Regions from separate parts of the Paenibacillus sp. YAE3 genome, predicted to be linked through region 2. Evidence: predicted binding sites of a transcription regulator. Region 2 holds the regulator's gene; the other holds the start of a gene.
What was found. The regulator CtsR, encoded in region 2, represses protease genes until heat stress. The targets are predictions, from matches to a motif close to ATGGTCAATAAAGGTCAAACA.

Region 1 (10,041 bases), on a different contig from region 2:
CGGCGAGTTGATGAGGATCCGGGTTTCCCCTGGAAGCTCGACGTCGCGTCCGCCGCTGAAAAAGAACGTGACATGCGGATATTTTTCCGTTTCGGCGATGCGGAGCTGCTTTTTGTTATGCTGCACCAGCACCTCGCCCAGCGTATTGTCCAGGTTTTTCGGCTCGTAGGCCACATATCCGCCAACCGTTTCGCTAAAGAGCGTCAGGCAGACGAAATGGAGGTTTTCAGGAAACTTCGGCCCGCGGTCGAATCCGCGGAAGTCCTTGTTCGTGAATACCTGGGAGAGCTGGATGGCGCGGTCCGGACGGAAGTTCAGGAATACGACGGAATCGCCGCTTTCCACGAGCGATACCGGCTGGCCGTTTTCGTCCACGATGACCGTAGGCTCCACGAACTCGTCGAATACCGACTTGTTGTAGGATTCCGTAACGGCTTCAAGCGGATCGGTGTATTTTGGTCCGTCCCCGTATACGATCGCACGGTAGGATTTCTCTACGCGTTCCCAGCGTTTGTCGCGGTCCATCGCATAATAGCGGCCTTGCACGGTCGCGATTTTGCCGATGCCCACTTCCTGGATTTTCGCTTGCAGATCCTGAATGAACTTCTTGCCGGAATCCGGGGCCACGTCGCGGCCGTCCAGGAACGCATGGATATACACATCATGCATACCCTCTTTTTTGGCAAGATCAAGCATGGCGAACATATGCTCAATGTGGCTATGTACGCCCCCATCCGACAGCAAGCCGTACAAATGCAGCTTTTTGCCGTTATTTTTCGCCGCGCGAACGGCTTCGACCAGCGTAGAGTTCTCGAAAAACTCGCCTTCACGGATCGATTTCGAAATACGGGTCAAATCCTGGTACACGATGCGCCCCGCGCCGATGTTCAAATGGCCCACTTCGGAGTTGCCCATTTGACCTTCCGGCAAACCTACGGCTTCGCCGCAGGCGGTCAGCGTCGTGTGCGGGTATTTGGCCATCAAGCGGTCATAATTCGGCTTTTTCGCTTGGGCAACGGCGTTGCCCTCCACGGTGTCGCGCAGACCGAATCCGTCCATGATAATCAATGCTACAGGTCTAGGTGCGTTCATCTTACTTCGCCCCCTGAACGAGCTGGATATAGGAAGCCGGCTGCAGGCTGGCGCCGCCGACAAGAGCGCCGTCGATGTCGCTTTGGCCCATGTACTCGGCTACGTTTTCAGGCTTCACGCTGCCGCCGTACTGGATGCGAACCTTGTTCGCCACGTCTTCTCCGTACAGTCCCTTCACCAGGTCGCGGATGTAGGAGATGACTTCGTTGGCGTCCTGCGCTGTCGAAGATTTTCCTGTTCCGATCGCCCAGATCGGTTCATATGCAATTACGGCTTGAGCCGCTTGATCAGCGGACAGTCCTTGGAACGCCGCTTCGGTTTGCACCTTGCAGACATCCTTCGTTTGTCCGGCTTCACGCTCTTCGAGCTTTTCGCCCACGCAAACGATTGGCGTCAAGCCGTGGCGGAATGCAGCGTGCATTTTTTTGTTGACGGTCTCGTCGGTTTCGGCAAAATAAGCGCGGCGCTCGGAGTGGCCGATGATGACATAGTCCACGCCAAGCTCCTTCAGCATTTCGCCGCTGATTTCGCCGGTAAATGCGCCGTTGTCTTCAAAATGCAGGTTTTGGGCGCCGATTTTGATGGACGTGCCTTTTACGGCCTCAACCAGTGCCGGAAGGTTGGTGAACGGTGCGCAGATGACGCTTTCCACGCCTTCCACTTCCGCTTTGCCCTTCACTTCTTCGATGAATGCTTTGGCTTCCGGAACGGTCTTGAACATTTTCCAGTTGCCTGCAATGATTGGTGTTCTCACTTGCTTCAACTCCTTCTTCGGAAATCCTTACGGCTGTACCCGCCCGGATTATTTATCGTTCAGAGCCACGACGCCAGGGAGCGCCTTGCCTTCCATGAATTCCAGCGAAGCGCCGCCGCCTGTGGAGATGTGGTCCATTTTGTCCGCCAGATGGAATTTCTCCGCCGCTGCCGCGGAATCGCCGCCGCCGATGATCGTGTAACCTTCGGTTTGGGCGCAAGCTTCGGCCACTTCACGCGTACCATTGGAGAATGGATCGATTTCGAATACGCCCATCGGTCCGTTCCATACGACAAGCTTGGAGTTTTTAATGATTTCGGCATACTTAGCGCGTGTTTTCGGTCCGATGTCCACGCCTTCCCATTTTTCAGGGATGTTGCCCACTTCCACGATATTCACGTTCGCGTTTGCGCTGAAATCGTCCGCGATGACGATATCGACCGGAAGCAGGAAGTTTTTGCCGAGATCCTTCGCTTTTTGGATAAATCCGAGCGCTACATCCAGCTTCTCATTATCGCACAAAGACATGCCGATTTCATACCCTTGCGCTTTCATGAAGGTATAGGACAGGCCTCCGCCGATCAGCACGTTGTCCGCGATGTTCAGCAGGTTGTTGATCACGTCGATTTTGTCTTTGACTTTCGATCCGCCGATGATGGCCGTGAAAGGACGCTCCGGATTCGACAAAGCTTTGCCGAGCACGCTCAGTTCTTTTTCCATGAGCAGACCGGATACGGCCGGCAGGTAATGCGCGATGCCTTCCGTGGAAGCATGGGCGCGGTGAGCGGCGCCGAATGCGTCGTTGACGAACAGGTCGGCCAGTTCGGCGAACTGTTTAGCCAGCTCCGGATCGTTTTTCTCTTCCCCAGGATAGAAACGCACGTTTTCGAGCAAAAGCACGTCTCCGTCATTCAGTTTCGCGATTTCGGCTTTAACGGCTTCGCCTACGGCCTCATCCACTTTCACGACCGGTTTGCCGAGCAGTTCGGACAGGCGTTCCGCTGCAGGCGTCAGACGCAGGGAATCGACGAATTCACCTTTTGGACGGCCCATATGGCTTGCCAAAATCACTTTCGCGCCGCGCTCGGTCAAATATTTGATCGTTGGCAGCGTTTCGCGGATCCGCGTGTCGTCCGTAATTTTTCCGTCTTCCAAAGGCACATTGAAGTCCACGCGCACGAATACGCGTTTGCCGCTTACTTCCACATCACGTACAGACTTTTTGTTCATGGTTCGTTCCTCCGTACCCATTTTTTGTTTTTATTCAGGAATTACAGGGGACAAGCTCGTTCGTTTACGGGATTTTTTCAATCCTCTTGTTTTATCTATCCAAACTCTCCATCTGTCTCTATCCAAATCGGATGTATGCTTGTATCCTCTTCAATTCGAAAAATCAGCGGACATCCGAAAGGCGGCTTCCGATCGGATGGCCGCATTCAATTTACAAAGAGCGGAAACAAAGGTTCTGTTTCCGCTCCGTATATTCCGCTTGACCGGCTATTCTTACTTGGCCAGTTTCGCGAAGTATGCCAATGTGCGAACCAATTGAGCCGTGTAGGACATTTCGTTGTCGTACCAAGCAACGGTTTTTACCAGCTGTTGGTCGCCTACAGTCAGCACTTTGGTTTGAGTTGCGTCGAAGAGCGAACCGAACGTGATGCCTTTGATGTCGGAAGATACGATTTCGTCTTCGGTGTAGCCGTAAGTTTCTGGGTCGGATGCTTCTTTCATGGCTGCGTTGACTTCATCAGCCGTTACTTTCTTGTTCAGAACCGTAACGAGCTCAGTCAGGGAACCTGTTGGTACAGGCACGCGTTGAGCGGCGCCGTCCAGTTTGCCTTGCAGCTCAGGAAGCACCAGGCCGATTGCTTTTGCAGCGCCAGTGGAGTTAGGAATGATGTTCTCGGCAGCGGCGCGAGCGCGGCGGAAGTCGCCTTTTGGATGCGGAGCGTCCAGCGTGTTTTGGTCGCCTGTGTAAGCGTGGATCGTCGTCATCAGGCCGGATACGATGCCGAACTTGTCGTTGAGCGTTTTAGCCATTGGAGCCAGGCAGTTCGTTGTGCAGGAAGCGCCGGAGATAACCGTTTCGGTTCCGTCCAGTGTTTCATGGTTTACGTTGTAAACGATCGTTTTCATGTCGCCTGTCGCAGGAGCGGAGATTACGACTTTTTTCGCTCCGCCTTTCAGGTGAAGCTCGGCTTTTTCTTTCGTCGTGAAGAAACCTGTGCACTCCAGAACGATGTCAACGCCAAGCTCGCCCCAAGGAAGTTCTTCAGGGTTGCGGTTCGCAAGAACTTTGACTTCTTTGCCGTTTACTTTGAAGTAACCGTCATGAACTTCGATGTCCCCGTCGAATTTGCCTTGCGTCGTATCATATTTAAGCAAATGAGCCAACATTTTAGCATCAGTCAAGTCGTTGATTGCTACAACTTCGATGCCTTCCACATTTTGAATGCGGCGGAATGCGAGTCGTCCGATACGTCCAAAACCGTTAATGCCTACTTTTACACTCATTGAATAGTCCTCCCAAAGTTTCTTATTTTGTGAATGTTTGTCATGCCGGCAAGCCGGAAGGCAACATTCATGATTTATTCAAAACAGGCAATTGCGCCTGTGTTGATAACGGGGTTAATGCCCTTCCTTGCCTTGTTCGTCGATCTGCCTGCAGATTTCGACCGCCGCCGCCTCATCCGTCACGAGAATGTCCTCGTGGCCGAACCTCAGCACGGAATGGATGGCCGTCGCTTTGTCTTTCCCGCCGGCAATGCCGATCACGATCTCCGTCCGGATAATGTCCTCCAGCCGGAGGCCCAGCGTAATCATGCGATGAACCACTTCGCCTTGCTCGTTAAAATAATAGCCGAAAGACTCCGCTACCGCGCCTTCCCGCTGAATCTCCTCCGCTGCGGCCGGATCCAGCCTTCTTCTCCGGGTCATCTCCATCGCGTCGCCGATGCCGTGCATGATGATGCGGCACCTGCGGATTACGTCCACGATTTCCTGGATATTGCGGTCCTGCACAAGCGATTGGTAAGCATCGTCGCTCAGCAGATCGGGGACATGCAGCAGCCGGTATTGGGCGCCTACGCGTTTGGCCATGGTCGAAGCGATCGTATTCGCCTGAAACTCCACGCTTTCGCCAAGTCCGCCCCTCGCCGGAACGAACCAGCTGTTTTTCATCGAGACGGAAGCATGCGGATTGAGTTCCTCCGCCACCGCGGCCAGCGTGGAACCTCCCGTGACGGCAATCGTGTCTTCCTGATTCATGACGCCGAGCAGCGCCTTCGCCCCTTCGCGGCCGAGATCGCGCTTCGTCAGCGGCGATGCTTCGCAATCCCCCGGCACGACGACGACCTTCCTCAGGCCGTATGTACGGCGGATTTTCTCGCTCAGCTCGTTCAGTCCGAACAGTTCCTTGGCCATCGGGCCCATCTCTTCCAGCAGCCTTCGCCCAGCTTCGCTGATCCTCATGCCGGAGCTTTCGATTTCGATAAGCCCCTGGGCTTTCAATAGATCCGTCTCGGCGCGCAGCACCCGCTCCGTCATATGCAGCGAGGCCGCCAGCGTACGCCGGCCGATCAGCTCCGAGAGCATGATCTGATGGAGAATGTTGTACCTTGTCTTGAGCACGTCCATGAGATCAGGCAGAAGCTGCTTTTGTATCTCTAATATTTTCCGCATTTGCTCTCCACTCCTGCAACTTCAACTTCCGTCTCTCCTGCTCCCTGGCCCTAAAACGTCCCACGGTAACGATTTAAGTCCCACTTATATTCTACTCAATTTCACCCCTTGTTGCAAGTAGTCCACCGTCTATCCTTCACATTATTCTTTCCTCTTATACAGGCGTTTGCGGGCTATTTTTCACGGTTTCAAAACATCCGCTTGCAATTCCGCAAAATTTATCATATAATAACTCTTGCTGTACGGAATATATGAGGCTGCGGCCTTCCGGAAATCCGATTGAAGCAGCATTTGAAATATGCGCCCGTGGTCCAATGGATATGACGCAGGCCTCCGGAGCCTGAGATCGAGGTTCAATTCCTCGCGGGCGCGCCATTTTATTTTTTAATGAAAAGCATCTACCATATGATTAACCTCAACAACCAAAGCCAATCATGGCTATTTTTTTTGCCCTGAGTTTGACTTTCTTTGACTTTTTGTTCGAAATTGTTTATCATGTGGTTAATACGGTAAGAGTAAGTATAGAATCATCGATAGTTGATCCAAGGACGCTGCAAACATTCAAGGATCGCGTTCGACCGGGAGCGGCATGGACCCGATGGTCCGGCCCGTTGCTTTCCCCGTTGCCCGGCGGTCCGGGACGAAATGTTGCAGCATCCGCATATCCATCTATATAGGGAGGTTTTCCACGTGAGTTATATACCTATGGTCGTTGAACAAAGCAACCGCGGCGAACGCGCCTACGACATCTATTCCCGCCTTTTGAAAGACCGCATCATTTTCCTGGGATCCGATGTCAACGACGTGGTAGCCAATTCGATCATTGCCCAGCTGCTTTTCCTGGCTGCCGAAGACCCTGACAAAGACATCCACCTCTACATCAACAGCCCAGGCGGTTCCATCACGGCCGGCATGGCGATTTTCGATACGATGCAATACATCAAGCCGGATGTGTCCACCATCTGCGTGGGCCTGGCCGCTTCCATGGGCGCGTTCCTGCTGAATGCAGGCGCCAAAGGCAAACGCTACGCGCTGCCGAACAGCGAGATCATGATTCACCAGCCTTTGGGCGGTGCCCAAGGACAAGCAACGGATATCGAAATCCGCGCCCGCCGCATTTTGAAAATGCGCGACACGCTGAACCGTATCCTGGCCGAACGTACAGGCCAACCGCTGGAGCGCATCGAACGCGACACCGACCGCGACTACTTCATGAGCGCGCAGGATGCAGCTGAATACGGCATTATCGATAAAGTGCTTGAGCATCCTCCGGTCAAAAGCGTCTAAACACCATATCTAGATGCAGGACGCCAAGGGCTCCCGAAAAGATCTTTTTTTGATCTTTCGGGAGCCCTTTTTTGCCGCGCCCTGCCGCCGATTCTACCTGTTCTAGCGCAACCGCTCTCATAGGGAATTCGTCATTTGTCCATTGACGAACCCAATATATTGATGTAAAATTCAATTTACCAACTACATATTGATCCCAAACATCATATATAACCTATTACGACTTGCATTCGCCTAAGGACGCAGCGTCGTTTTTTTTGCAAAGATTCGGTAGGAGTGATAGAGTATGCTGGTTGTCTACGATTCCAAGACAGGGAATGTCAGACGTTTCATAAACAAGCTGAATATGCGGAGCGTGTCGATCGCCGAAAAGGATGAAATCGACGAGCCTTACGTGCTCGTGACATACACGACCGGTTTCGGGCAGGTCCCCGAGAAGGTAAAATCGTTCCTGTCCCGCAACAGCAAAATGCTGCGTGGCGTATCGGCCAGCGGGAACCGGAACTGGGGCCCCCGCTTCGCCAAAAGCGCGGACGCGATCTCCGAAATGTACGATGTGCCGATCCTCACGAAATTCGAGCTGTCGGGAACAACGCAGGATATAGAAACTTTTGTTGAAAGGGTGCGGACTATTGAAGCATATTGAATTGAACAACGAATTGATGCAGCGGGGGGCTGACGGTTATTTCCAGCTTTCCAAGGATAAAGAAGCGGTCGCAGCCTTTATGGAAGAAGTCGAGAAGGACACGATGAAGTTCGGTTCCCTCCGGGAAAAACTCGACTACCTGATCCAAAACGACTATTACGAAAACGTGTTTGAAAAATACACGTACGAAGAAGTCGAATCCGTGTTTAACCTGACGGCAAGCAGCGACTTCCAGTTCCAGTCCTACATGGCGATCTCGAAGTTCTACAAGGACTACGCGATGAAGACGAACGACAAAACGATGTACCTCGAGCAGTATCCGGACCGGGTGGCCATCGTGGCCCTGCATCTGGGAGACGGGGACATCGGGAAGGCGCTGCGGATCGCGGAAGCCATGATCGACCAGCGCTTGCAGCCGGCGACGCCGACCTTCCTGAACGCGGGCAAAAGCCGCCGCGGCGAGCTGGTCTCCTGTTTCCTTCTGGAAATGGACGACTCCCTCAACTCGATCAACTACGTGCTCGGAACCTGCATGCAGCTGTCCAAAATCGGCGGCGGCGTGGCGGTGAACCTCTCGAAGCTTCGCGGACGCGGAGAACCGATCAAAGGGGTAGCCGGAGCGGCTAAAGGCATCATGCCCGTGCTCAAACTCATGGAGGATGCCTTTTCTTATGCCGACCAGATGGGCCAACGCAAAGGATCGGGCGCCGGATACTACAACATTTTCGGCTGGGACGTCATCGAATTCCTGGATTCGAAAAAAATCAACGCCGACGAAAAACTGAGAATCAAAACGTTGTCCATCGGACTCATCATTCCGAACAAATTTTATGAGCTTGCCGCTCAAAACAAGCCCCTCGTCGTATTCGGTCCATATTCCGTCTACAAAGCCTACGGCAAACATTTGGACGACCTTGACATGGACGAGATGTACGAGGAGCTGCTTGCCAACGACCAAGTCACCAAAAAAACGGTGATGAGCGCGCGCGACATGCTGACGAAAATCGCTTCCACCCAGCTGGAATCCGGTTATCCTTACATCGTGAACAAAACGAACGCCAACCGCGTGCATGCGCTGAAGGATATCGGCCAGATCAAAATGTCCAACCTGTGCACGGAGATCTTCCAGCTGCAGGAGACGTCGGAAATCAACGACTACGGCATCGAAGACATCATCCGCCGCGACATCAGCTGCAACCTGGCGTCCCTGAACATCGTCAACGTGATGGAACAGCGCAAGGTGAAGGATTCCGTCCATGTCGGCATCGAAGCCTTGACGGTGGTCAGCGACCTGTCCAAGATCGAAAACGCCCCAGGCGTACAGCGCGCGAACAGCGAGCTGCATTCCGTCGGACTCGGAGCCATGAATTTGAACGGTTACCTTGCGAAAAACAAAATCGCCTACGAAAGCGCGGAAGCCAGAGAGTTCGCCAGCACGTTTTTCATGATGATGAACTTCTACTCCATCGAAAAAAGCATGGAGATCGCCCGCGACCGCGGCGTTACGTTCAAGGATTTCGAAAAATCCGAATACGCCAAAGGCACGTACTTCGACAAGTATCTCGAGACGGACTTCCGTCCGACGTCTGAACGCGTTCAGAAGCTGTTTGAAGGCATCGAAATCCCAACTCCAGAGGATTGGGCCCGCCTGAAGGAGCAAGTGCAAAAACACGGCTTGTACCATGCCTACCGTTTGGCAATTGCGCCGACGCAAAGCATTTCGTACATCCAAAACGCCACGTCCAGCGTCATGCCGATCGTCGAACACATCGAAACGCGTACATACGCAAATTCGACGACCTACTATCCGATGCCGTTCCTGAGCGCGGAGACGCAGTGGTACTACAAATCGGCCTACAACATCGACCAGTTCCGCCTGATCGACATGATCGCCGCGATTCAGCAGCACGTGGATCAAGGCATTTCGACCGTACTTCATGTCAACAGCACCGTGTCGACCCGCGAGCTGTCCCGTTTTTACGTATACGCCGCCCAGAAGGGGCTCAAATCGCTTTATTACACCCGGACGAAAAAGCTGTCCATCGAAGAGTGCACAAGCTGCGCAGTCTAAAAAATTGATCATACGGCAAGGCAATCGCAGGGACCTCGGGTCCCTCGTTGCCTTCTTAATATAAAGGAGCTATCGCCTAATGAAAGCAGTAAACTGGAACCGGCCGGACGACGATTTTACGTTGATGTTCTGGCAGCAAAACATTATGCAGTTCTGGACCGACGACGAAATCCCCCTGTCCGACGACAAAATGGACTGGATCAAAATGACGGACGACGAGCGTACGGTCTACAAGCATGTCCTCGGCGGCTTGACGCTGCTTGACACGCTGCAGGGCGGCGTAGGCATGCCGAAGATCCTGGAGCATGTCGAAGGGCTGCAGCGCAAGGCTGTACTCGGCTTCATGTCCATGATGGAGCAGATCCATGCCAAATCCTACAGCAGCATTTTCACGACGCTCGCCTCGACGGAGGAAATCGACGCGATTTTCCGCTGGGTCGAAGAAAACGAGCAGCTGCAGTTCAAAGCGAAGCAAATCGAGTCCTGGTACAAAAACATCAACTCCGATCA
Region 2 (10,041 bases):
AAAATTTCGTCCACAAATTCACAAATTCATCCCCATCATTCACAGGTTTTGTTCTAATTTATGCTTAAAAGCCCCGCCGCCGTCTTTAGAATTCCTAATCTTGTGGGTAATTCATTGACTTTGCCAGGCCTGTTTGACATACTCGATGTGTAATCCACAGAAAGTGCAATTGCTTTATTTGATTTATCGTTTTACGAATACATAGCGAGGTGAAACGGGATGGAGATCAGGACATTAAAACCGGAAGAATTCGATGCCGCGATAGAGCTGGGCGAATACGCCTTTCAATACCGGATGACCGCGGAGGCGAAGGAGAAAGCCAGGAAACGATTCAAGCCCGAAAATACATGGGGCATGTTTGATGAAGAGGGGCGTCTAAGCGCCAAGCTGGGTCTGCTCAACGTGGACATTTTCGTCAACGGCAAAAAAATGCCGATGTCCGGGGTAGCCGGCGTGGCCACATGGCCCGAATACCGGAGGCAGGGTTTGGTGAAGCAGTTGCTTACCCATTCGCTGCAAGTGATGAACGAATCCGGAAAGCTGATCTCTATGCTGCATCCGTTTTCGTTTGCGTTTTACCGTAAATTCGGCTGGGAAATGTTCAGCGATTTTAAAAAATACGTCATTCCTACGGAAAAACTGCCCGCCAAACAAGTTACGGAGGGCACCGTTCGCCGCGGCGTGACGGATATCTCGGTTTTAAACCGTGTCTATGAAGCTTACGCCAGCCGTTACAACGGCATGATGGTTCGGGATGAAGACCGCTGGAAGCATGCCATCCTGAACGACGAAGAGGACCAAACGGCCGTATATTACGATTCAGCGGGCGAACCGCAAGGTTTCCTCTTATATAAAGTCCAGAAGCAAGAAATGCAGGTGTACGAGTTTATTTACCTGACGGAAGAAGCCAGACAGGCGTTATGGACGTTTATCGGCAATCACGATTCCATGATCAAGCAAACCGTGCTCGATCAGATGCCGGTGGATGACGGTTTGACATATATGCTGGCGGATCCGCGAATTACGCAGGAAATCGTTCCGTTCGGGATGGCCCGGATCGTGAACGTTCCCGGCTTCATTGAGGCATATGCCTTCCAAAACGACGGAAAGGAGCAGGCATGGACGGTTCAGATTCAGGACCCTTACGCCCCTTGGAACGAAGGAAAGTGGAAAATCGCGTTGTCTCCGGAGGGAACAGCAGCCGTAACGGCCGCAGATCCGGCGGAACCCGTACAGCTAAGCTTGGATATCCAGACGTTGACTGCGATGATGCTCGGTTACAAACGTCCCGGCGAGTTGTTGAACATGGGAAGGTTGGCGGGGGAGCCGGAAGCAGTAGCATACTTAGAACGGGTGATCCCCATTGGCCGAACCTTTTTGTTGGACTTTTTCTAAAATATTTTCGGGCCGCCGGATGCTTGACTCTCCTGCATGAATGCAGGGGAGTTTTTTATTCCCGAAATGAGGCATAAAAGCACGGAAACAAGGGACGGTTGCCTGTCTTTAAAGCAATTCGCACGAAATGCGATATTCTTGTACGCTTATAGGGATGGAATAAAGCAAAAAGGTCAAAAATGATAAAAGATGCTGGGAAAGGCAAAACGGCGTAACATACCGCTTGCGGAGCAATTTTACGGGCGCCCCTTGGCAAAATGCGAGAATGTGTTATAATATAGTCAAAGAAAGTCAAAGTCAATTATTGATCAAACATGCATATACTGTTGGAATCCTACAGTTTATGTATGATCCGAATGGTCTGAAGTTACACTAACCATGCGCTGCTGAAGACCCTGCCGGTCCGTTGCGGCTTGTGGGGTTACGGTTCGCATGACGGCTCATTGGTTAATGTCCATAGTAAATACCGGGATCATCGGCCGCGAATATGGGGTAACTCGGCTTGGCTTTCTGCAAGCAATACGCGGATTTTGCGCGAAGTCTGGAACCGGGCGGAAGCAAAATCCTGAACCAAGTGGAGGATGAACGATGCGTAATATCTCTGATGTTATTGAACAATATCTGAAGAGTATTTTGCATGAGAGTCCCAACGGTTTGATCGAAATACAGCGTAATGATTTGGCGGACCATTTTTCTTGCGTGCCTTCCCAAATCAATTATGTCATAAGCACCCGCTTTACGCTGGAAAAAGGTTATCTCGTGGAAAGCAAGCGCGGAGGCGGCGGATACATCCGGATTCGGCGCATCGATCTTCCGCAATATTCGGCGCTTCATACTCATCTGCATCAGACGATTGGCGATACCATCGACCAGACGGTCGCGGAAGGGCTCATCTACCAGCTGGAGGAGGCCCGGGTTCTCACCAAACGTGAAGCGAACATGATGCGGGCGGCCGTTTCCAGGGAGGCTTTGATGGTCAAACTTCCGTACAGGGATGAATTACGTGCAAGATTGATGAAGGCGATGCTGATTTCTTTGTTAGGCAAATAAGTCTACAGGGAAAAGGAGGTACAGCAATATGTTATGCCAAGAATGCGGTAAAAGACCCGCGACGCTGCATTTCACCAAAATCGTAAACGGCGAAAAAAATGAATTTCACATTTGCGAAACTTGCGCAAGGGAAAGAGGAGAGATGCTTCCCGGTACCTCGGGAGGGTTCTCCATACACAGCTTGCTATCGGGGCTGCTCGATTTTGAAACCGCGGGCAAAGGGATGGCCAGCAGCGTCAAAACCCCCCAATCCCTGCGGTGCGAGGAATGCGGAATGACGTATACCCAGTTCAGCAAAATTGGCCGGTTCGGCTGCAGCTCCTGTTATAAATATTTTGGCGACCGCCTCGATCCTTTGTTCAAAAGGGTGCACGGGAACACCGTCCACGTCGGTAAAGTACCGAAAAGAAGCGGCAGCAGGATTCAATTGAAACGTCAAATCGACGATTTGAAGCTCGAGCTTCAGCGGCGTATCCAACAGGAGGAATTCGAGGAAGCCGCCCAGCTTCGGGATCGAATCAGAACGCTTGAAAAAGAAATGTCAGGACAGTAAAGTATTCGCTTAAGGAGGAATGCGTGATGCCCAATCTCCGGTTTACCGAGAAAGCGCTGAGCGAATGGATGCGGGGGACGGCAAGCGACTCCGACATCGTAATCAGCAGCCGGGTACGGATCGCACGGAACCTGCAGCACATGCCTTTTCCCCTTTTGGCCACGCGCCAGCAGTCGGAGGAAGTGCTCAATCGTCTGGCCCAAGTGGCGGAGACTCCGAATCTCAAGTCTTTAGGGACGTTTTATACCGTCAAGCTGGATGAAATCGAGCCGATCGACAAAAGGGTGCTGGTCGAAAAGCACTTGATCAGCCCAAGCCTCGCAAGCGAGTCCCAAAATGGAGCCGTCATGATCAGCGAGGACGAATCGGTCAGCATTATGATTAACGAAGAGGACCATCTTCGCATCCAATGTCTGTACCCGGGCTTCCAGGTCCGCGAAGCTTGGGAAAAAGCGACCGCCATCGACGACCTGTTCGAAGCCGAGGTGGATTACGCTTTTGACGATAAGCGCGGCTACCTGACCAGCTGTCCGACCAATGTGGGAACAGGACTCCGGGCATCGGTGATGATGCATCTGCCGGCCCTGGTGATGACGCAGCAGATTAACCGGATTTTGTCCGCGGTCTCGCAAGTCGGCCTGACCGTAAGAGGAATTTACGGGGAAGGCAGCGAAGCAATAGGTAACCTGTTTCAAATCTCCAACCAGATCACGCTCGGGCAAACCGAATACGAAATCATCGATAACCTGCACAGCGTCGTATTGCAGATCATCGAGCACGAAAAAAACGCGCGGGCACGCCTCATGAACGATTCGCGACTGCGCATTACGGACCGGATCAAACGGTCTTACGGTATTTTGTCGTATGCGGAGGTCATGGATTCCAAGGAGGCCGGGCAGCGGTTATCGGACGTGCGTCTGGGGATTGACCTGGGGATCGTGCAGGGACCTTCCATTCCGGTGATGAACGAACTGAACGTCATGACGCAGCCGGGTTTTTTGCAAAAAAAATACGGCCACGACATGAACAGCGAGGAACGCGACATTTACCGGGCAAGGTTGATTCGCGAGACTCTGGCGAAAGCCTGAGCCGAAGTTTTAGACTGTAAGCAAACGAGAATTCGATGGAAACGAGAATGCAAAAATTCTTGAAATCATATTTCAAACTCATGGAGGTGCAGGAGAATGATGTTCGGAAGATTTACGGAACGCGCTCAGAAAGTGCTGGCACTCGCTCAGGAGGAAGCCGTCCGTTTAGGACACAACAACATCGGTACGGAGCATATTTTGCTTGGGCTGATTCGCGAGGGTGACGGCATTGCCGCGAAGGCATTGATCGGGCTAGGACTCGGACTCGAAAAAATCCAGGATGAAGTGGAAACGCTCATCGGCAGAGGTCAGGAGCAGCCGACCAATATCGCCTACACTCCGCGCGCCAAAAAAGTCATCGAGCTGTCCATGGACGAAGCCCGCAAGCTGGGACACACCTACGTGGGTACGGAGCATATCCTGCTCGGACTGATCCGCGAAGGGGAAGGCGTCGCGGCCCGCGTATTGAACAATTTGGGCATCAGCCTGAACAAAGCGCGCCAGCAAGTGCTGCAGCTGCTTGGCAGCAGCGAGGCCGTATCCAGCCACCACGGCTCCCAGGCCAACGTCAGCACGCCGACGCTGGATTCTCTGGCCCGTGACCTGACGGCCATTGCCAAAGAGGGCAACCTGGATCCGGTCATCGGACGGAGCAACGAAATCGAGCGCGTTATTCAAGTGCTCAGCCGCCGTACCAAAAACAACCCGGTACTGATCGGCGAGCCCGGGGTAGGTAAAACCGCGATCGCGGAAGGACTCGCCCAAAAAATCATCAACAACGAAATTCCGGAAACGCTGCGCGACAAACGCGTCATGACCCTCGATATGGGTTCGGTCGTGGCCGGCACCAAATACCGCGGCGAATTCGAAGACCGCCTGAAAAAAATCATGGATGAAATCCGCCAAGCCGGCAATATCATCCTGTTCATCGACGAGCTGCACACGCTGATCGGCGCAGGCGGAGCGGAAGGCGCAATCGACGCCTCGAACATTCTGAAGCCGTCGCTGGCCCGCGGCGAGCTGCAATGCATCGGCGCCACGACGCTTGACGAATACCGGAAATACATCGAAAAAGATGCCGCCTTGGAACGTCGCTTCCAGCCGATTACGGTGGATCAGCCTTCCCCGGAAGAAGCGATCCAAATCCTGTTCGGCCTGCGCGACCGTTACGAAGCCCATCACCGCGTGAAAATTACGGATGAAGCGATCGTGGAAGCCGTGAAGCTGTCCGACCGCTACATTTCCGATCGGTTCCTGCCGGATAAAGCGATCGACCTGATCGACGAGGCGGGTTCGAAAGTAAGGCTTCACACGTACACGATCCCGCCAAACCTGAAAGAGCTGGAAAGCCGTCTCGAAGACATCCGCAAGGAAAAGGATTCGGCGGTGCAGAGCCAGGAATTCGAAAAAGCGGCGGCGCTTCGCGATACCGAGCAAAAAATCCGCGAAGAGCTTGAAATCACCAAAAACCAATGGAAAGAAAAACAAGGCCGCACCGATTCCGAGGTAACGCCGGAGGATATCGCGCAAGTGGTATCCAGCTGGACCGGAATTCCGGTACGCAAGCTGAAGGAAGAAGAAACCGAACGCCTGCTGAACATGGAGAACATTCTCCATGAACGCGTCATCGGCCAGGAAGAGGCGGTCAAAGCCGTCAGCCGCGCCGTTCGCCGCTCCCGCGCCGGCCTGAAGGATCCGAAACGTCCGATCGGTTCGTTTATTTTCCTCGGTCCTACCGGCGTAGGTAAAACCGAGCTGGCACGCGCCCTTGCGGAAGCGATGTTCGGCGACGAAAATGCGGTCATCCGCATCGACATGTCCGAATACATGGAGAAACACTCCACGTCGAGACTGGTCGGAGCGCCTCCGGGATACGTCGGTTACGAGGAAGGCGGCCAGCTGACCGAGAAGGTTCGCCGCAAACCGTATTCCGTCGTGCTCCTCGACGAAATCGAAAAGGCGCATCCGGAAGTATTCAACATCCTGCTGCAGGTGCTTGAAGACGGACGCTTGACCGACTCCAAAGGCCGCGTGGTCGATTTCCGCAACACGCTGATCATTCTGACGTCCAACGTTGGGGCGGAAGCGATCAAACGGAACTCCACGCTCGGCTTTACGGCGGTCAACGATGCCGGCGCCGACTACAACAACATGAAAGACAAAGTCATGGGCGAGCTGAAGAAAAGCTTCCGTCCGGAGTTCCTGAACCGGATCGACGAAATCATCGTCTTCCACTCGCTGGAAGAGAAGCACATCGCCGAAATCGTTTCGCTGATGGCCGAAGAGCTCCGCAAACGGCTGCGCGAATACGACGTGGACTTTACGCTGACCGACAAGGCCAAAGCGTTCCTGGCGAAGGAAGGTTACGACCCTGCTTTCGGTGCCCGTCCGCTGCGCCGCGCGATTCAGAAGCATATCGAGGACCGTTTGTCCGAAGAGCTGCTGACCGGCAAGGTGGCCAAAGGCGACTCGCTGGTGATCGATGAGGAAAACGGCGAGTTGACGGTGAAAAAAGCGGATAACGTATCCGCAACGTCCGAAGCGTAATGAAAGCTACAGCTTAGTTTAATGAAAAGGATTGACCCGCTGCTGGTTTAGCGGCGGGCCAGTCCTTTTTTGCGTGATGGGATACTGGTGGAAGGATGCAAGCCATAAAACGGTTTCTCTATTCTTTATGTAAACTTTTTTCAAATACTTTACGATAAAACTTAATAAATGGTAAAATTATAATAATGCCAATTTTCTGAGTGATCGACAAATTTAGACAAAATCCATTACCTCTAAGGAGAGATCATGGCTAAAACGAAAACGAAATTTTATTGCACGGAATGCGGCTATGAGGCTGCCAAATGGTATGGCAAATGTCCGGGTTGTCAAGCTTGGAATACCATGATCGAAGAAACCGAAAGCGTCATTAAAACGCAGGGAATGAATTCTCCGCTCTTTCATAGTAAAGAAAAGGCGCTTTCGATCATAAATATAGAAAGCAGCAATGAAGCGCGCGTGCATACCGGCATCGGCGAGCTGAACCGCGTGCTCGGCGGAGGGATCGTGCCGGGGTCGCTCATTTTGGTCGGCGGCGATCCGGGGATCGGGAAGTCGACGCTGCTGCTGCAAACCTCGCATGCGTTGACCGTGTCAGGCCTGCGCGTCCTGTATATCTCCGGGGAGGAATCGGTACGCCAGACCAAACTTCGCGCCGACCGGCTCGGAGCTTTGTCTCCGGAGCTGTACGTGCTTTGCGAAACGAACATGGATCTGATCGAGGAAGCGATCAACAGCATTCAACCGCAGTTTCTCGTGATCGACTCCATCCAGACCGTATACATTCCGGAAGTGACGAGCGCTCCGGGCAGCGTGGCCCAGGTCAGGGAGTGCACGGCCCGGTTCATGCGCGTAGCCAAAGGCATGGGCATTGCAACCGTTCTTGTCGGGCATGTTACGAAGGAAGGGGCCATCGCGGGTCCGCGACTGCTTGAACATATGGTGGACTGCGTGCTCTATTTTGAAGGTGAACGGCATCATACGTACCGTTTGCTGCGCGCGGTGAAGAACCGCTTCGGGTCCACAAACGAGATCGGCATTTTCGAAATGAACGAATCCGGACTGGTGGAAGTGGAGAATCCGTCCGAACTGTTTCTGTCCGAACGTCCGCTTGGGGTGGCCGGCTCGACGGTGGTGGCCAGCATGGAAGGAACCCGGCCGGTTTTGGTCGAGCTCCAGGCGCTTGTATCCGCCACGCATTTTCCGTCGCCGCGGCGGATGTGCACGGGCGTCGACCATCACCGGATGGGGCTTATTATCGCCGTGCTGGAGAAACGGATGGGCATGTTCCTCCAGAACCAGGACGCCTATTTGAATGTAGCCGGAGGCGTGAAGCTGGATGAACCGGCGGTCGATTTGGCGATTGCTGTCAGCATCGCCTCCAGCTTTCGAGATATTCCGACAAAACCGTATGACGTGATGTTCGGCGAAGTAGGCTTGACCGGCGAAGTCCGGGCCGTCTCGCGCGCCGAGCAGCGGGTAAGGGAAGCCGAGAAGCTCGGCTTCAAACGGATCATCATGCCGGAAAAAAGCTTAAAGGGGTGGAAGCACCCCAAAGGAATCGAAATCATTGGCATCAATACCGTGGCAGATGCGCTAGCGGTCGCGTTAGATTAGGGGGCATAAGAGATGAAGGAACCGAGCCAATTGGATAAAATGAATGACCTGCTCAAGCTGGTTGCACCAGGCACCCCGTTTCGGGACGGCCTGGAAAACGTGCTGCGAGCCAAAACCGGCGGGTTGCTTGTCGTCGGCTACAGTCCGGAAGTGATGGAGGTGGTCGACGGCGGTTTTTCGATCAACTGCGATTTTTCGCCGAACTACCTATACGAGCTTGCCAAGATGGACGGAGCGATCATTTTGAGCGAGGACCTGAAGCGGATTCTGTACGCCAATACCCAGCTGATTCCGGATTCCTCCATTTCCTCGACCGAGACGGGCATCCGCCACCGTACCGCGGAGCGCGTCGCCAAGCAGACCGGAAAGCTGGTCGTGTCGATTTCGCAACGCCGCAACATTATCACTTTATATCAAGGCACGCTTCGATATGCGCTGAAGGAAATCGGCGTTATTCTGACGAAGGCGAACCAGGCGCTCCAAACGCTGGAAAAATACCGGGCGGTGCTGAACCAGTCGCTTACCAACCTCTCGGCATCGGAATTCGAAGAGCTGGTGACGGTACCGGAGGTCGTCAATGTCATTCAGCGGGTCGAAATGGTGCTGCGCATCAAAATGGAGATCAAGCGCTATATCAACGAGCTGGGCAACGAAGGCCGGTTGATCAGCATGCAGATGGAAGAGCTCGTCAGCAATATGGAAGAGGAAGCATGGCTTCTGTACAAGGATTACGCCCGCGAAGACAACGACGACAAAATCCGCGAGATGATATCCGGACTGAAGCGGGCTACCGACGATGAACTGCTGGATATCCATTACGTCATGCGGCTTCTTGGTTATCCGATCTCTGCGGCGAATTCGGAGGAATCGATCGCTCCGCGCGGATACCGCATCCTGAACAAAATTCCGCGGTTGCCGAACGTCATCATCCATAATTTGGTCGAGCGTTTCGGACGGCTGCCGCATATCATGATGGCAACCATTGAGGAATTGGATGAAGTGGATGGAATTGGCGAAGTCAGAGCCCGCAACATCAAGGAAGGTTTGAAGCGGTTGCAGGAGCAAGTGTTCATTGACAGACAAATTTAAATGCCATACAATCAAGTGATGATACGGGGGTACTAAAAAAATTCGAGGTGAAATAATGTTTACGAAATCAATTCCGAACATGTTTACGTTAGGTAACTTGTTTCTCGGAATGGTAGGAATTATGCTGGCCTTTGACAACAAATTCAGCTTGGCAGCCATCATGATCATTATTGCGATGCTTTGCGACGGATTGGACGGCCGGGTGGCCCGGGCGCTCAATGCACAAAGTGAATTCGGCAAGGAACTGGATTCTCTCTCGGATGTCATTTCTTTTGGAGTTGCACCCGCACTTATCATGTACGTTACTTCTTTTCATGGCATGCACCATGCGCTCATCTGGGCCGTGACGGCCATTTTCCCGATTTGCGGCGCTTTGCGCCTCGCAAGGTTTAACGTTCAATCCGGGATTCCGGGCTATTTCATTGGTTTGCCTATACCGGCTGCAGGTGGCGTTTTGGCCACGTTGTCGCTGTTCCATAAAGAAATTTCGGCTCCTTACATGATTTTTGCCATGTTGGTCCTGTCGTATTTGATGGTTAGCACGGTGAAGTATCCGAACTTCAAGAAAGTGGGGCTCCCGAAAAAAGCCGTGATGTACGCCCCCGTCGTGATCATCGCGGGAGTCGCTGTCGCCGTGATTTTTCCGGATCAGATATCCAAGCTTATTTTCGTTCCGCTGGTGCTGTATGCGGCCTACGGATTAAA

Region 1: a site for CtsR is predicted at 5,983-6,003, ahead of clpP (ATP-dependent Clp endopeptidase proteolytic subunit ClpP). Genes of this name have one in related genera too.

Annotation. Positions count from the first base shown of each region.
Region 1 covers NZ_BAAIYF010000015.1:84,185-94,225, forward strand. The annotation lists gene gpmI (2,3-bisphosphoglycerate-independent phosphoglycerate mutase) at 1-1,092, opposite strand, end outside; gene tpiA (triose-phosphate isomerase) at 1,094-1,846, opposite strand; gene AC27KL_RS23955 (phosphoglycerate kinase) at 1,895-3,076, opposite strand; gene gap (type I glyceraldehyde-3-phosphate dehydrogenase) at 3,350-4,360, opposite strand; gene AC27KL_RS23965 (sugar-binding transcriptional regulator) at 4,475-5,527, opposite strand; tRNA gene AC27KL_RS23970 (tRNA-Arg) at 5,828-5,902, shown strand; gene clpP (ATP-dependent Clp endopeptidase proteolytic subunit ClpP) at 6,218-6,814, shown strand; gene nrdI (class Ib ribonucleoside-diphosphate reductase assembly flavoprotein NrdI) at 7,101-7,460, shown strand; gene nrdE (class 1b ribonucleoside-diphosphate reductase subunit alpha) at 7,447-9,531, shown strand; gene nrdF (class 1b ribonucleoside-diphosphate reductase subunit beta) at 9,611-10,041, shown strand, end outside.
Region 2 covers NZ_BAAIYF010000021.1:54,581-64,621, reverse strand. The annotation lists gene AC27KL_RS26885 (GNAT family N-acetyltransferase) at 220-1,395, shown strand; gene AC27KL_RS26880 (CtsR family transcriptional regulator) at 1,984-2,445, shown strand; gene mcsA (protein-arginine kinase activator protein McsA) at 2,474-2,998, shown strand; gene mcsB (protein-arginine kinase McsB) at 3,025-4,086, shown strand; gene clpC (ATP-dependent protease ATP-binding subunit ClpC) at 4,183-6,633, shown strand; gene radA (DNA repair protein RadA) at 6,880-8,247, shown strand; gene disA (DNA integrity scanning diadenylate cyclase DisA) at 8,260-9,336, shown strand; gene pssA (CDP-diacylglycerol--serine O-phosphatidyltransferase) at 9,392-10,041, shown strand, end outside.